DNA from 3 places in the Achromobacter sp. NPDC058515 genome. Region 2 is predicted to be linked to each of the others. Evidence: predicted binding sites of a transcription regulator. Region 2 holds the regulator's gene; each other region holds the start of a gene.
What was found. Region 2 encodes HrcA, which represses chaperone genes, less so after heat shock. Its sites were predicted from a motif close to TTAGCACTCNNNNNNNNNGAGTGCTAA; they were not measured.

Region 1: rpoH (RNA polymerase sigma factor RpoH) is a predicted target of HrcA. The motif match lies at 1,348-1,374, and genes of this name have one in related genera.
Region 3: groES (co-chaperone GroES) is a predicted target of HrcA. The motif match lies at 1,894-1,920, and genes of this name have one in related genera.

The regions. Positions count from the first base shown of each region.
Region 1 is NZ_JBHXNI010000001.1:649,078-652,353, forward strand. It holds gene fghA (S-formylglutathione hydrolase) at 1-461, shown strand, start outside; gene ACFWP0_RS03100 (hypothetical protein) at 558-1,247, shown strand; gene rpoH (RNA polymerase sigma factor RpoH) at 1,421-2,305, shown strand; gene cpdA (3',5'-cyclic-AMP phosphodiesterase) at 2,615-3,276, opposite strand, start outside.
Region 2 is NZ_JBHXNI010000011.1:140,236-143,511, reverse strand. It holds gene ACFWP0_RS19525 (hypothetical protein) at 1-25, opposite strand, end outside; gene hemH (ferrochelatase) at 38-1,129, opposite strand; gene hrcA (heat-inducible transcriptional repressor HrcA) at 1,175-2,179, opposite strand; gene ACFWP0_RS19510 (NAD kinase) at 2,308-3,207, shown strand; gene recN (DNA repair protein RecN) at 3,221-3,276, shown strand, end outside.
Region 3 is NZ_JBHXNI010000003.1:352,149-355,424, reverse strand. It holds gene ACFWP0_RS07600 (SDR family NAD(P)-dependent oxidoreductase) at 1-371, opposite strand, end outside; gene hisD (histidinol dehydrogenase) at 368-1,687, opposite strand; gene groES (co-chaperone GroES) at 1,978-2,265, shown strand; gene groL (chaperonin GroEL) at 2,303-3,276, shown strand, end outside.

The DNA of each region.
Region 1 (3,276 bases), on a different contig from region 2:
GCGACGCCCTGCCGGGCGACGCGCTGCGCACCGGCATCTTCGGCCACTCCATGGGCGGGCATGGCGCCCTGGTGCTGGCCCTGCGCAATCCGGCCAAGTTCCGCTCGGTCTCGGCATTCGCGCCGATCGCGGCGCCCAGCCAGTGCCCGTGGGGCAAGAAGGCGTTCGGCGCCTACCTGGGCGACGACGCCCAGGACTGGGCCGCCTATGACGCGTCCGCCCTGATGCGCGGCCTGAAGCAGCCGTTTCCGGGCGGCATTCTCATCGACCAGGGCGACGCCGACCAATTCCTGGCGGAGCAGTTGTATCCCGAGGTGTTCGAGGCCGCCTGCGCCGCGGCGGACCAGCCCCTCGTCCTTCGCCGCCAGGCGGGTTACGACCACGGCTATTACTTCATCTCGACATTCGTCGAGGATCACATCCGGTTTCACGTCGAGCGGCTTGGAAAACCGGCCGCTTGAGGGCCCGCTTCTATACTGGGGAGCCTGCCGCGGCAGGCACGTGGCGCCGTGCGCGCCGGGCTGCCATCCGCGGCGGTCTCAATAGGAAAGCCTGATTTGATCAACGGAATTGCTCCCTTCGTCTGGATACTGCTGGGCGCCGTCGTCGTCCTGCTGCCCGGGATCGTCATGCTGCTGGGCCGGGGCGGCCCGCGCGACGAGCGCGGCCGCCGCCTGTTCCAGTTCCGGCCCGTGCGCCGCCTGTGCGGGCTGATGCTGGTGTGCCTGGGGTGCGTGTCCGGGCTGCTGGCGCTGTCTCTGGTGCAGTTCTTCCGCCTCACCGCCGACGAGCCCGTCGCCCGCATCGACATCCGCCAGCAGGCCGAGGGCCAGTTCGAGGTGAACGCCAGCGCGCCGGGCATCGGACTCAAGCAATATGTGCTGTACGGAGACCAGTGGCAGATCGACGCGCGCGTCGTCCGCTGGAAATTGCCCGCGCTGATGGCGGGCGTGCCGCCCCTTTACCGGCTTGAGCGCCTGTCCGGCCGATACAGCGACGCGGCGCGCGAAGCCACGGCTACGCGCTCCGTGCATGCGCTGGACGATTGGCCGGCGCCGGACCTGGGTTCCCTGAAGAAGAGCTTTCCCAACTGGTTCCCGTTTGTCGACGTCCAGTTCGGCAGCGGCGCCTACATGCCGCTCTTTGACGGCGCCAGCTACCAGGTCTTCCTGGACCCCCGGGGCGCACTCTTCATCCGTCCGGACGGCGCGGCTACCGCCGAAGGGCTCAAGCGCCTGGGCTGGTGAGGCGACCGGCCCCGCAGGGCGGTGTTTCCCCGGCGCCGCTGGGAAAATAAATAGGGACGTATTATAAAAAAGGAAACTTTGACGCGCCGCAATAGTCGAATTAGCACTCCAATTACCAGAGTGCTAACATCGAATCCATGTCGTTATCCCTTCGCCATCCGGAGAACCCCGCTATGAAGCAACCCAGTACCTCGTTGGCCGCTTCCGGCAACGCCCTGGCGTTGGCCATTGCCAATCCGGGCGCCCTCGGTACGATCGACGCTTACATTTCCTCGGTGAACCGCCTGCCGGTCCTGTCCGCGGAACGTGAAACTGAACTTGGCCGCCGCCTGCGCGACCAGGAAGACCTGGGCGCCGCGCGCGAACTGATTCTGTCGCACCTGCGCCTGGTGGTGTCGGTGGCCCGCCAGTACCTGGGTTATGGCCTGCCCCACGCCGACCTCATCCAGGAAGGCAACGTCGGCCTGATGAAGGCCGTGAAGCGTTTCGACCCGGAGCGCGGCGTGCGCCTGGTGTCGTTCGCCGTCCACTGGATCAAGGCCGAGATCCACGAATACATCATCCGCAACTGGCGCCTGGTCAAGGTGGCCACCACCAAGGCCCAGCGCAAGCTGTTCTTCAACCTGCGCAGCATGCGCCCCGACGGCCAGACCCTGGACCCGGACCAGGTCGATCACATCGCCCGCGAGCTGAACGTGCGCCGCGAAGACGTGAGCGAGATGGAAGTCCGCATGTCGGGCCGCGAAATGTCGCTGGAAAACCAGGACGACGACGACGACAGCTATGCGCCGATCGCCTACCTGTCCGACGAAGGCCGCCAGGAACCGACCCGCGTGCTGGAACGCGCCGCGCGCGACCAACTGCAAAGCTCGGGCCTGACCGACGCGCTGCAGGCGCTGGACGCCCGTTCGCGCCGCATCGTCGAAGCCCGCTGGCTGCAGGACGACGGCGGCGCCACCCTGCACGAGCTGGCGCAGGAATTCGGCGTGTCGGCCGAGCGTATCCGCCAGATCGAAGCGGCCGCGCTGAAGAAGATGCGCGGCAACCTTGCTTCGTGATTCGTTGCCGACCATGCAAAGGGCCGCTGTCGCGGCCCTTTTCTTTTGCCGGCTTGCGGCATGGCGGCAGCCAATAAATTGATACAAATTCCCCCGGAAATTTCGCGATTCCAAGAAACTTAATGGGGATCGCACCGCCTAACTTCATGTAGACCGCGAACTTCGGTTAGCAGTCTTGTCATCCGTCTCGGCTTCTCCTCTTTCCCCTCCCCTATGAGACGGATGCTTGCGGGGCACCATGCATACTGGTGCCCCGTTTTTTATGCAAAAAAAGAACTAAAAGCCCCACGCTTCGCGCACTGCGCTCCCTTAAGCCGCTTGCGCATTGTCCGGCGCCGCCAGCGCCGGATGCCACAGCGCATCCTGCACGCGGCGCACGCCCGTGGCCATCGATCCGTCCTGGTAAAGCTTGATCCACCGGTAGCCGGGCGCCATGTTGTCCACCACATGCTTGCCGTCGCGAATGCTGAACTGAAAGCAGGTCGATGGCGTGGCCAGCATGCGCAGGTTGTGGCGGCGGCGGTCGAACTCGTGATGCACATGCCCCCATAACAGCACGCGCACCTGCGGCCAGTGCGTCAGCCGTTTGAACAGCGCCTGCGGGTTGTCGATCATCATCGAGTCATGCCAATGGCTGTCGATCTGCATGGGGTTGTGATGCATCGCCACCAGCGTGTGGCGGCCCGGCGCTTCCGCCAGCGCGGCCTCCAGCATGTCCAGCTGGCTATCGGCCAAATGGCCGGCATTCGAGCCGGGCACCGTGGTATCCAAGGTGACGACGCGCCAAGCGCCCACGTCGGTCACCGGCGCCGACCATTGCGGCAGTTCCTGGCGAAGCACGGCCGGCTGGTCGTGATTGCCGGGCAGGCAGCGGATGCTTGCGCGTTCGAGCGCGCCCGCCGCGGACAGGATGTCGGCAAAGCGCCGGTAGCCCGCGGCTTCGCCGTCTTGCGACAGGTCGCCGGTGGCCA
Region 2 (3,276 bases):
TTCCAGTCTTGGGATCATGGTGCATGCGCCTTCTCCTTCAAGTCCGTGATGTCTGAGACCATCCCTGCAAGTGCCGTTCCACGAGGCGGGCCAGCCCCGAGATCCAGGCCGGATCGTCATTGATCGCCGGGATGTAACGGAACTGCTTGCCCCCTGCCCCGACAAAGGCTTCGCGGCCCTCCAGGCTGATCTCTTCCAGGGTTTCCAGACAGTCTGCCACAAATCCCGGGCACACCACATCGACCTCGGTGATCCCGGAGCCGGCAAGCGCCTTGAGCGTCAGCTCGGTATAGGGCTCCAGCCAGCGGGCGGTGCCGAACCGGCTCTGGAAGGTCACTTCGATATCTTCGCGCGGCAGCGACAGGCGCTGGGACAGGAGACGCGCCGTCTCCATGCAATCGCGGTAGTAGGGGTCGCCCAGCTCGATCGAATAGCGAGGCAGGCCGTGAAAGCTCATGACCAGCTTCTGGGGCTTGCCGTGTTCCTGCCAGTAGCGCTCGATGCGGCCGGCCAGCGAGTCCAGGTAGGCCGGCTCTTGGTGAAAGCGCTTGATGAAGCGCATTTCGGGCTGGTCGCGCAGCCGTCCCACATGGCGGGTCACCGCGTCCACCACGGTGGCCGTGGTGCTGGCGGCGTACTGGGGATAGAGCGGCACGGTCAGGATGCGGTCGCAGCCCTGCTCGCGCAGCCGCGTGATGGCGTCGGGAATGGAGGGGTTGCCGTAGCGCATCCCCAGCTCGACGACGGCGTCCACGCCGGCCGCCTGCAGGGCGGCGCGCACGCCATCGGCCTGGCGCTGGCTGTAGACCATCAGCGGCGAGCCTTCCTTCATCCAGACGCCGGCGTAGCGCGGCTCCAGCTTCTTGGGCCGCATGTTCAGCACGAGGCCGTGCAGGATGGGCTTCCAGAGGTAGCGTGGAATCTCGATCACGCGGGGGTCGGACAGAAATTCGCCCAGGTATTTGCGTATGTCCTTCTTGCCCGGCGTGTCCGGGGTGCCCAGGTTCACCAGCAGCACGCCGATCTTGCCGGGCACGCGGGGCGGGGGATCTTCGTTGAAGGGGTCGTCTTGCTCGGTTTCAGGCAGGTAGCGTTCAGGCCAGAGATACTTGAACAGGCGAAGAAACACACAGACTCCCCTTCCTCCGCAGGGAGGATGTAGCTTTGAATGGAACTACTGATTGTGGCTGAGGGCGTTGGACAGCAGGCGCGCCGTGATGTCCACGATGGGAATGACGCGTTCGTAGGCCATGCGGGTGGGACCGATCACGCCCAGCGTGCCCACCACCTTGCCGTCCACGCCATAAGGCGCGGTGATGACGGACACCTCTTCCATCGGCACCAGCTGCGAATCGCCGCCGATATAGATCTGCACGCCCTGCGCGCGACTGGACACGTCCAGCAACTGCAGCAGGTCGGTTTTTTTCTCGAACAGCGAGAACATCTTGCGCAGCCGGTCCATGTCGGAGGCGATGTCCGTCACGTCCAGCAGCTTGCGCTCGCCGGAAATGACCACGGCGTCCCCGTCTTCGGCGGCTTCGGCGCTGGCTTCGACGGCGGCCTGCATCAGGCGCGAGATATCTTCGCGCAGTTGGGCCAGCTCGGTGGACAGGGTCTGGCGCACCGCGTTGAAGGATTTGCCCGCGAAATGCATGTTGAAGAAATTGCCGGCTTCGAGCAATTCGGCTTCGGCGTAATCCCGCTGGACGAAAAGGATGCGGTTCTGAACGTCGCCGTCGGGCGTCACAATGATCAGCAGCACCCGCTTGTCGGACAGCCGGATGAATTCGATCTGGCGGAACACCTGGGCGCGCTTGGGCGTCAGCACCACGCCGGCGAACTGCGTCAGGTTGGACAGCAGCGCGGCGGCCGCGTTGACCGCGCGGGTGGGTTCGGCCGCCGACAGCATCTCGCCCATGTTGTGGGGTTGCAGCTGATAAGACTGCACCGCCAGCAGGGAATCGACGAACATGCGGTAGCCCCGCGGCGTGGGAACACGGCCGGCGGAGGTATGCGGGCTATGGATCAGTCCCAGCTCTTCCAGGTCCGCCATGACATTGCGGATGGTGGCCGGAGACAAGTCGAAGACTTTCGATAGCGTCCGCGAGCCGACTGGCTGCCCATCGGCGATGTAGCGTTCTATCAACGCTTTCAGTAGTGCGCGTGCGCGGTCATCCATAACAGGTATTTTAGGGAATCTTTTCCAATTAAGGCGATTTTTGTCCCGCAAGCGGATATGCGGCCCCATATAATCGGCTAACCAGCCCATTCCGGGCGGGTTTCGGCCTTTCTGATTTGCACGCAGCCATGCACTTTCCTACCGTCGCCCTGATCGGCAGATACCAGGACACCGGCCTGGACACACCGCTGAGAGCACTTGCGCACGCGCTGACGCAGGCGGGCCGGCACGTGCTCATCGACGCGGATACGGCGCGCAATACCGGATTGACCGAATACCCCGTCGCCACGCTTGAAGAAATCGGCAAAACCGCATCGCTGGCCGTCGTGATGGGCGGCGACGGCACCGTGCTGGGCGCGGGGCGCCACCTGGCGCCTTACGGCGTGCCGCTGGTGGGCATCAACCACGGGCGCCTGGGCTTCATTACCGACATTGCCCTGCAGGACGCGCACGGCGCGCTTGCCCGCGTGCTGGAAGGCAGCTTCAAGATCGAGGAACGCATGCTGCTGGAAGGCAGTGTGTGGCGCGGCGACCAGAAGATGTATTCCGCGTCTGCCCTGAACGACGTCGTGCTGAACCGCGCCGGGCGCGGCGGCATGATCGAAGTCCGGGTGGAACTGGACGGCGCCTTCATGTACACGCAGCGCGCCGACGGCCTGATCATCGCCACCCCGACCGGTTCCACCGCCTACGCCCTGTCGGCCAACGGCCCCATCCTGCACCCGGGCATGAACGCCATGGTGCTGGTGCCCGTGGCGCCGCAAACGCTATCGAACCGCCCCATCGTCATTCCCGACACGGGCGTGCTGAACATGACGCTCACGGCCATGGGCCGCGTCGAAGTCGGCGCCAGCGTGCATTTCGACATGCAGACCTGGTCCGACCTGCAACCGGGCGACCGCATCGTCGTGCAGCGCGCCCCCCATACCATCCGCTTCGTGCATCCGGAAGGCTACAGCTTCTTCTCCACCCTGCGCCGCAAGCTGCATTGGAACCTGATGCCCCAAGCCACCGACAACGTAGAGTAGTTAGCGCCCCGACATGCTGCGCACCCTGCATATCCGCGACTTCGTCATCGTCGAACAGACCGAGATCCA
Region 3 (3,276 bases), on a different contig from region 2:
TAGAAGGCCGCCTTCACATTCAGGTCCAGCACGACGTCGATGTCCTCGTCTGCCTGCTCCACCAGCGGCTTGGGACGGTTCATGCCGGCATTGTTGACCAGGATGTCGAATGGCTCGCCGCGTGCAACGGCCTGATCGACCGCGGCGGAATCCGTCACGTCCAGCACCAGCGGCGCGCAGCCGATGCCCTCGGCCCGCAAGGCTTCGCACACTTGCGCCAGCTCCGGCTCGCGCCGGGCCGCCACCGTGACGTGCGCGCCGGCGCGGCCCAGCGCGGCCGCCGCCGCCAGCCCGATGCCGCCGCTGCCGCCCGTCACCAGGGCGCGGCGCCCGTCCAGACGGAAGTCCGGTCCCTTGGGCAAGGCAATCATGCTTGCGCCTCTACCGGCTGATACCAAGGCAGGTCGGGCCGGTTGCCATAGCGGCGCACGCGGATGTTGGCCTGCTCACCGTGGCCGGAGAAATTCTCCATGTGGCACAGGCGCGAGCAGTATTCGCCCATCGTCGCGCTGGCGGCGTCCGTCAGCACGCGCTGGTAGGTGCAGGTCTTGAGGAACTTGCCCACCCACAGGCCGCCCGTGTAGCGGGCGTTCCGGTTGGTCGGCAGCGTGTGGTTGGTGCCGATCACCTTGTCGCCGAAGCTGACGTTGGTGCGCGGACCCAGGAACAGGGCGCCGTAGTTGGTCATCTTTTCCAGGAAGTAGTCCGGGTCGCGGGTCATGACCTGTACGTGCTCGAACGCCAGCTCGTCGGCCACCTGCAGCATTTCCTCGTAGCTGTCGCAAACGATGACCTCGCCGCAATCTGCCCAGGCCTTGGCGGCGATGCCCGCCGTAGGCAGGATGGCCAGTTGGCGTTCGACTTCGGCCAGCGTGTCGCGCGCCAACTGTTCGCTGTTGGTCAGCAGCACGGCGGGGGACGTCGGGCCGTGTTCGGCCTGGCCCAGCAGGTCGACCGCGCAAAGCTCTCCGTCCACACTGTCGTCGGCGATCACCAGCGTCTCGGTCGGACCGGCGAACAGGTCGATGCCCACCCGGCCGTACAACTGCCGCTTGGCCTCGGCAACGAACATGTTGCCCGGGCCCACCAGCATGTCCACGGGCGCCACGCTGGGCGTGCCCACCGCCATCGCCACCACGGCCTGCACGCCGCCCAGCACCAGGATCTCGTCCGCGCCGGCCATGTCCATGGCGGTCACGATGGCCGGATGCGGCTTGCCCTGGTAAGGCGGCGCCGTCGACACGATGCGCTTCACGCCCGCCACCTTGGCGGTCAGCACGCTCATGTGCGCCGAGGCCAGCAAGGGATACTTGCCGCCGGGGATGTAGCAGCCCACCGCATTCATCGGCACGTGCTTGTGGCCCAGCACCACACCGGGATAGGTTTCCACTTCCACGTCGCGCATCGAATCGCGCTGGATCTGCGCGAAGTTGCGGACCTGGCTCTGGGCGAACGCGACGTCTTCGATCTCGCGCGCCGACAACTGCGCACGGGCCGCCTCGATTTCGGCGCGCGACAGGCGGAAGTCCGCCGGGTCCCAGTTGTCGAACTTGCGGCTGTAGTCCCGCACGGCTTCGTCGCCGCGGGTTTCGATGTCGCGGATGATGTCTTCCACGGTGACGCGCACCTTGGCGTCGTCGTCGGTCTTGACAGCGGCGGTCCGGCCGCGCTTCAGATAACGGATCATGTTTCCTGGCCCTGCAAACGTTAGTGGTTCAACAAAGTGAGTTCACTTTCGAAGCCTTGCATACGTATGCAAATAGGGAGAAACCCTAGGAAACAGCCGGCTCCAATTCCCAAGTCAAGTGAACCATTCCCCTCAGTTTCCCAACTTCAATGAAATATGTAACAGCCCACCCCACCCCCTTGAACCTCCGGACATCATCCCTATAATTAGCACTCGACACCGGTGAGTGCTAACAGCCTTCCCGGGCCAAACCGATCATTCACTTTCTTCTTTAGTAACAGGAGTTCCTCATGGCCTTGCGTCCCCTGGGCGATCGCGTGATCGTCAAACGCCTCGAAAACGAGCGCAAGACTGCCTCGGGTATCGTCATCCCCGACAGCGCTGCTGAAAAGCCCGATCAAGGTGAAGTCGTGGCCGTCGGCCCCGGCAAGAAGACCGAAGACGGCAAGATCCTGCCGGTCGACCTGAAGGCTGGCGACAAGGTTCTGTTCGGCAAGTACGCCGGCCAGTCCGTGAAGGTTGATGGCGAAGAACTGCTCGTCATCCGCGAGGACGAAATCCTCGCCGTGGTTCTGTAAACCCCGCCTCAAACGAATTTTCGAAGGAAGCTAAGAAATGGCTGCCAAGCAAGTATTGTTCGGTGATGACGCCCGCGTGCGCATCGTCCGTGGCGTGAATGTTCTCGCCAACGCTGTCAAGACCACCCTGGGCCCCAAGGGTCGCAACGTCGTGCTGGAGCGCTCGTTCGGCGCCCCGACGGTGACCAAGGACGGCGTGTCCGTCGCCAAGGAAATCGAACTGAAGGACAAGTTCGAGAACATCGGCGCTCAACTCGTCAAGGACGTCGCGTCCAAGACCTCCGACAACGCCGGCGACGGCACCACGACCGCCACCGTGCTGGCTCAAGCCATCGTCATGGAAGGCCTGAAGTACGTTGCCGCCGGTTTCAACCCCATCGACCTGAAGCGCGGCATCGACAAGGCTGTCGCCGCCGCCGTGGCTGAACTGAAGAAGCAATCCAAGCCGGTCACGACCAGCAAGGAAATCGCTCAAGTCGGTTCGATCTCGGCCAACAGCGATGCTTCCATCGGCCAGATCATCGCTGACGCGATGGACAAGGTCGGCAAGGAAGGCGTCATCACCGTCGAAGACGGCAAGTCGCTGGAAAACGAGCTGGACGTCGTCGAAGGCATGCAATTCGACCGCGGCTACCTGTCGCCCTACTTCATCAACAGCCCGGAAAAGCAAGTTGCCGTGCTGGAAGATCCGTATGTCCTGATTTTCGACAAGAAGATCAGCAACATCCGCGACCTGCTGCCCGTGCTGGAGCAAGTTGCCAAGTCGAGCCGTCCCCTGCTGATCATCGCGGAAGACGTCGAAGGCGAAGCGCTGGCCACCCTGGTTGTGAACAACATCCGTGGCATCCTGAAGACCACCGCCGTCAAGGCTCCGGGCTTCGGCGACCGCCGCAAGGCCATGCTGGAAGACATCGCCATCCTGACGGGCGGCACGGTGATCTCCGAAGAAACCGGCATGTCGCTGGAAAAGGCCGGCCTGGCTGAACTGGGCCAAGCCAAGCGCATCGAAGT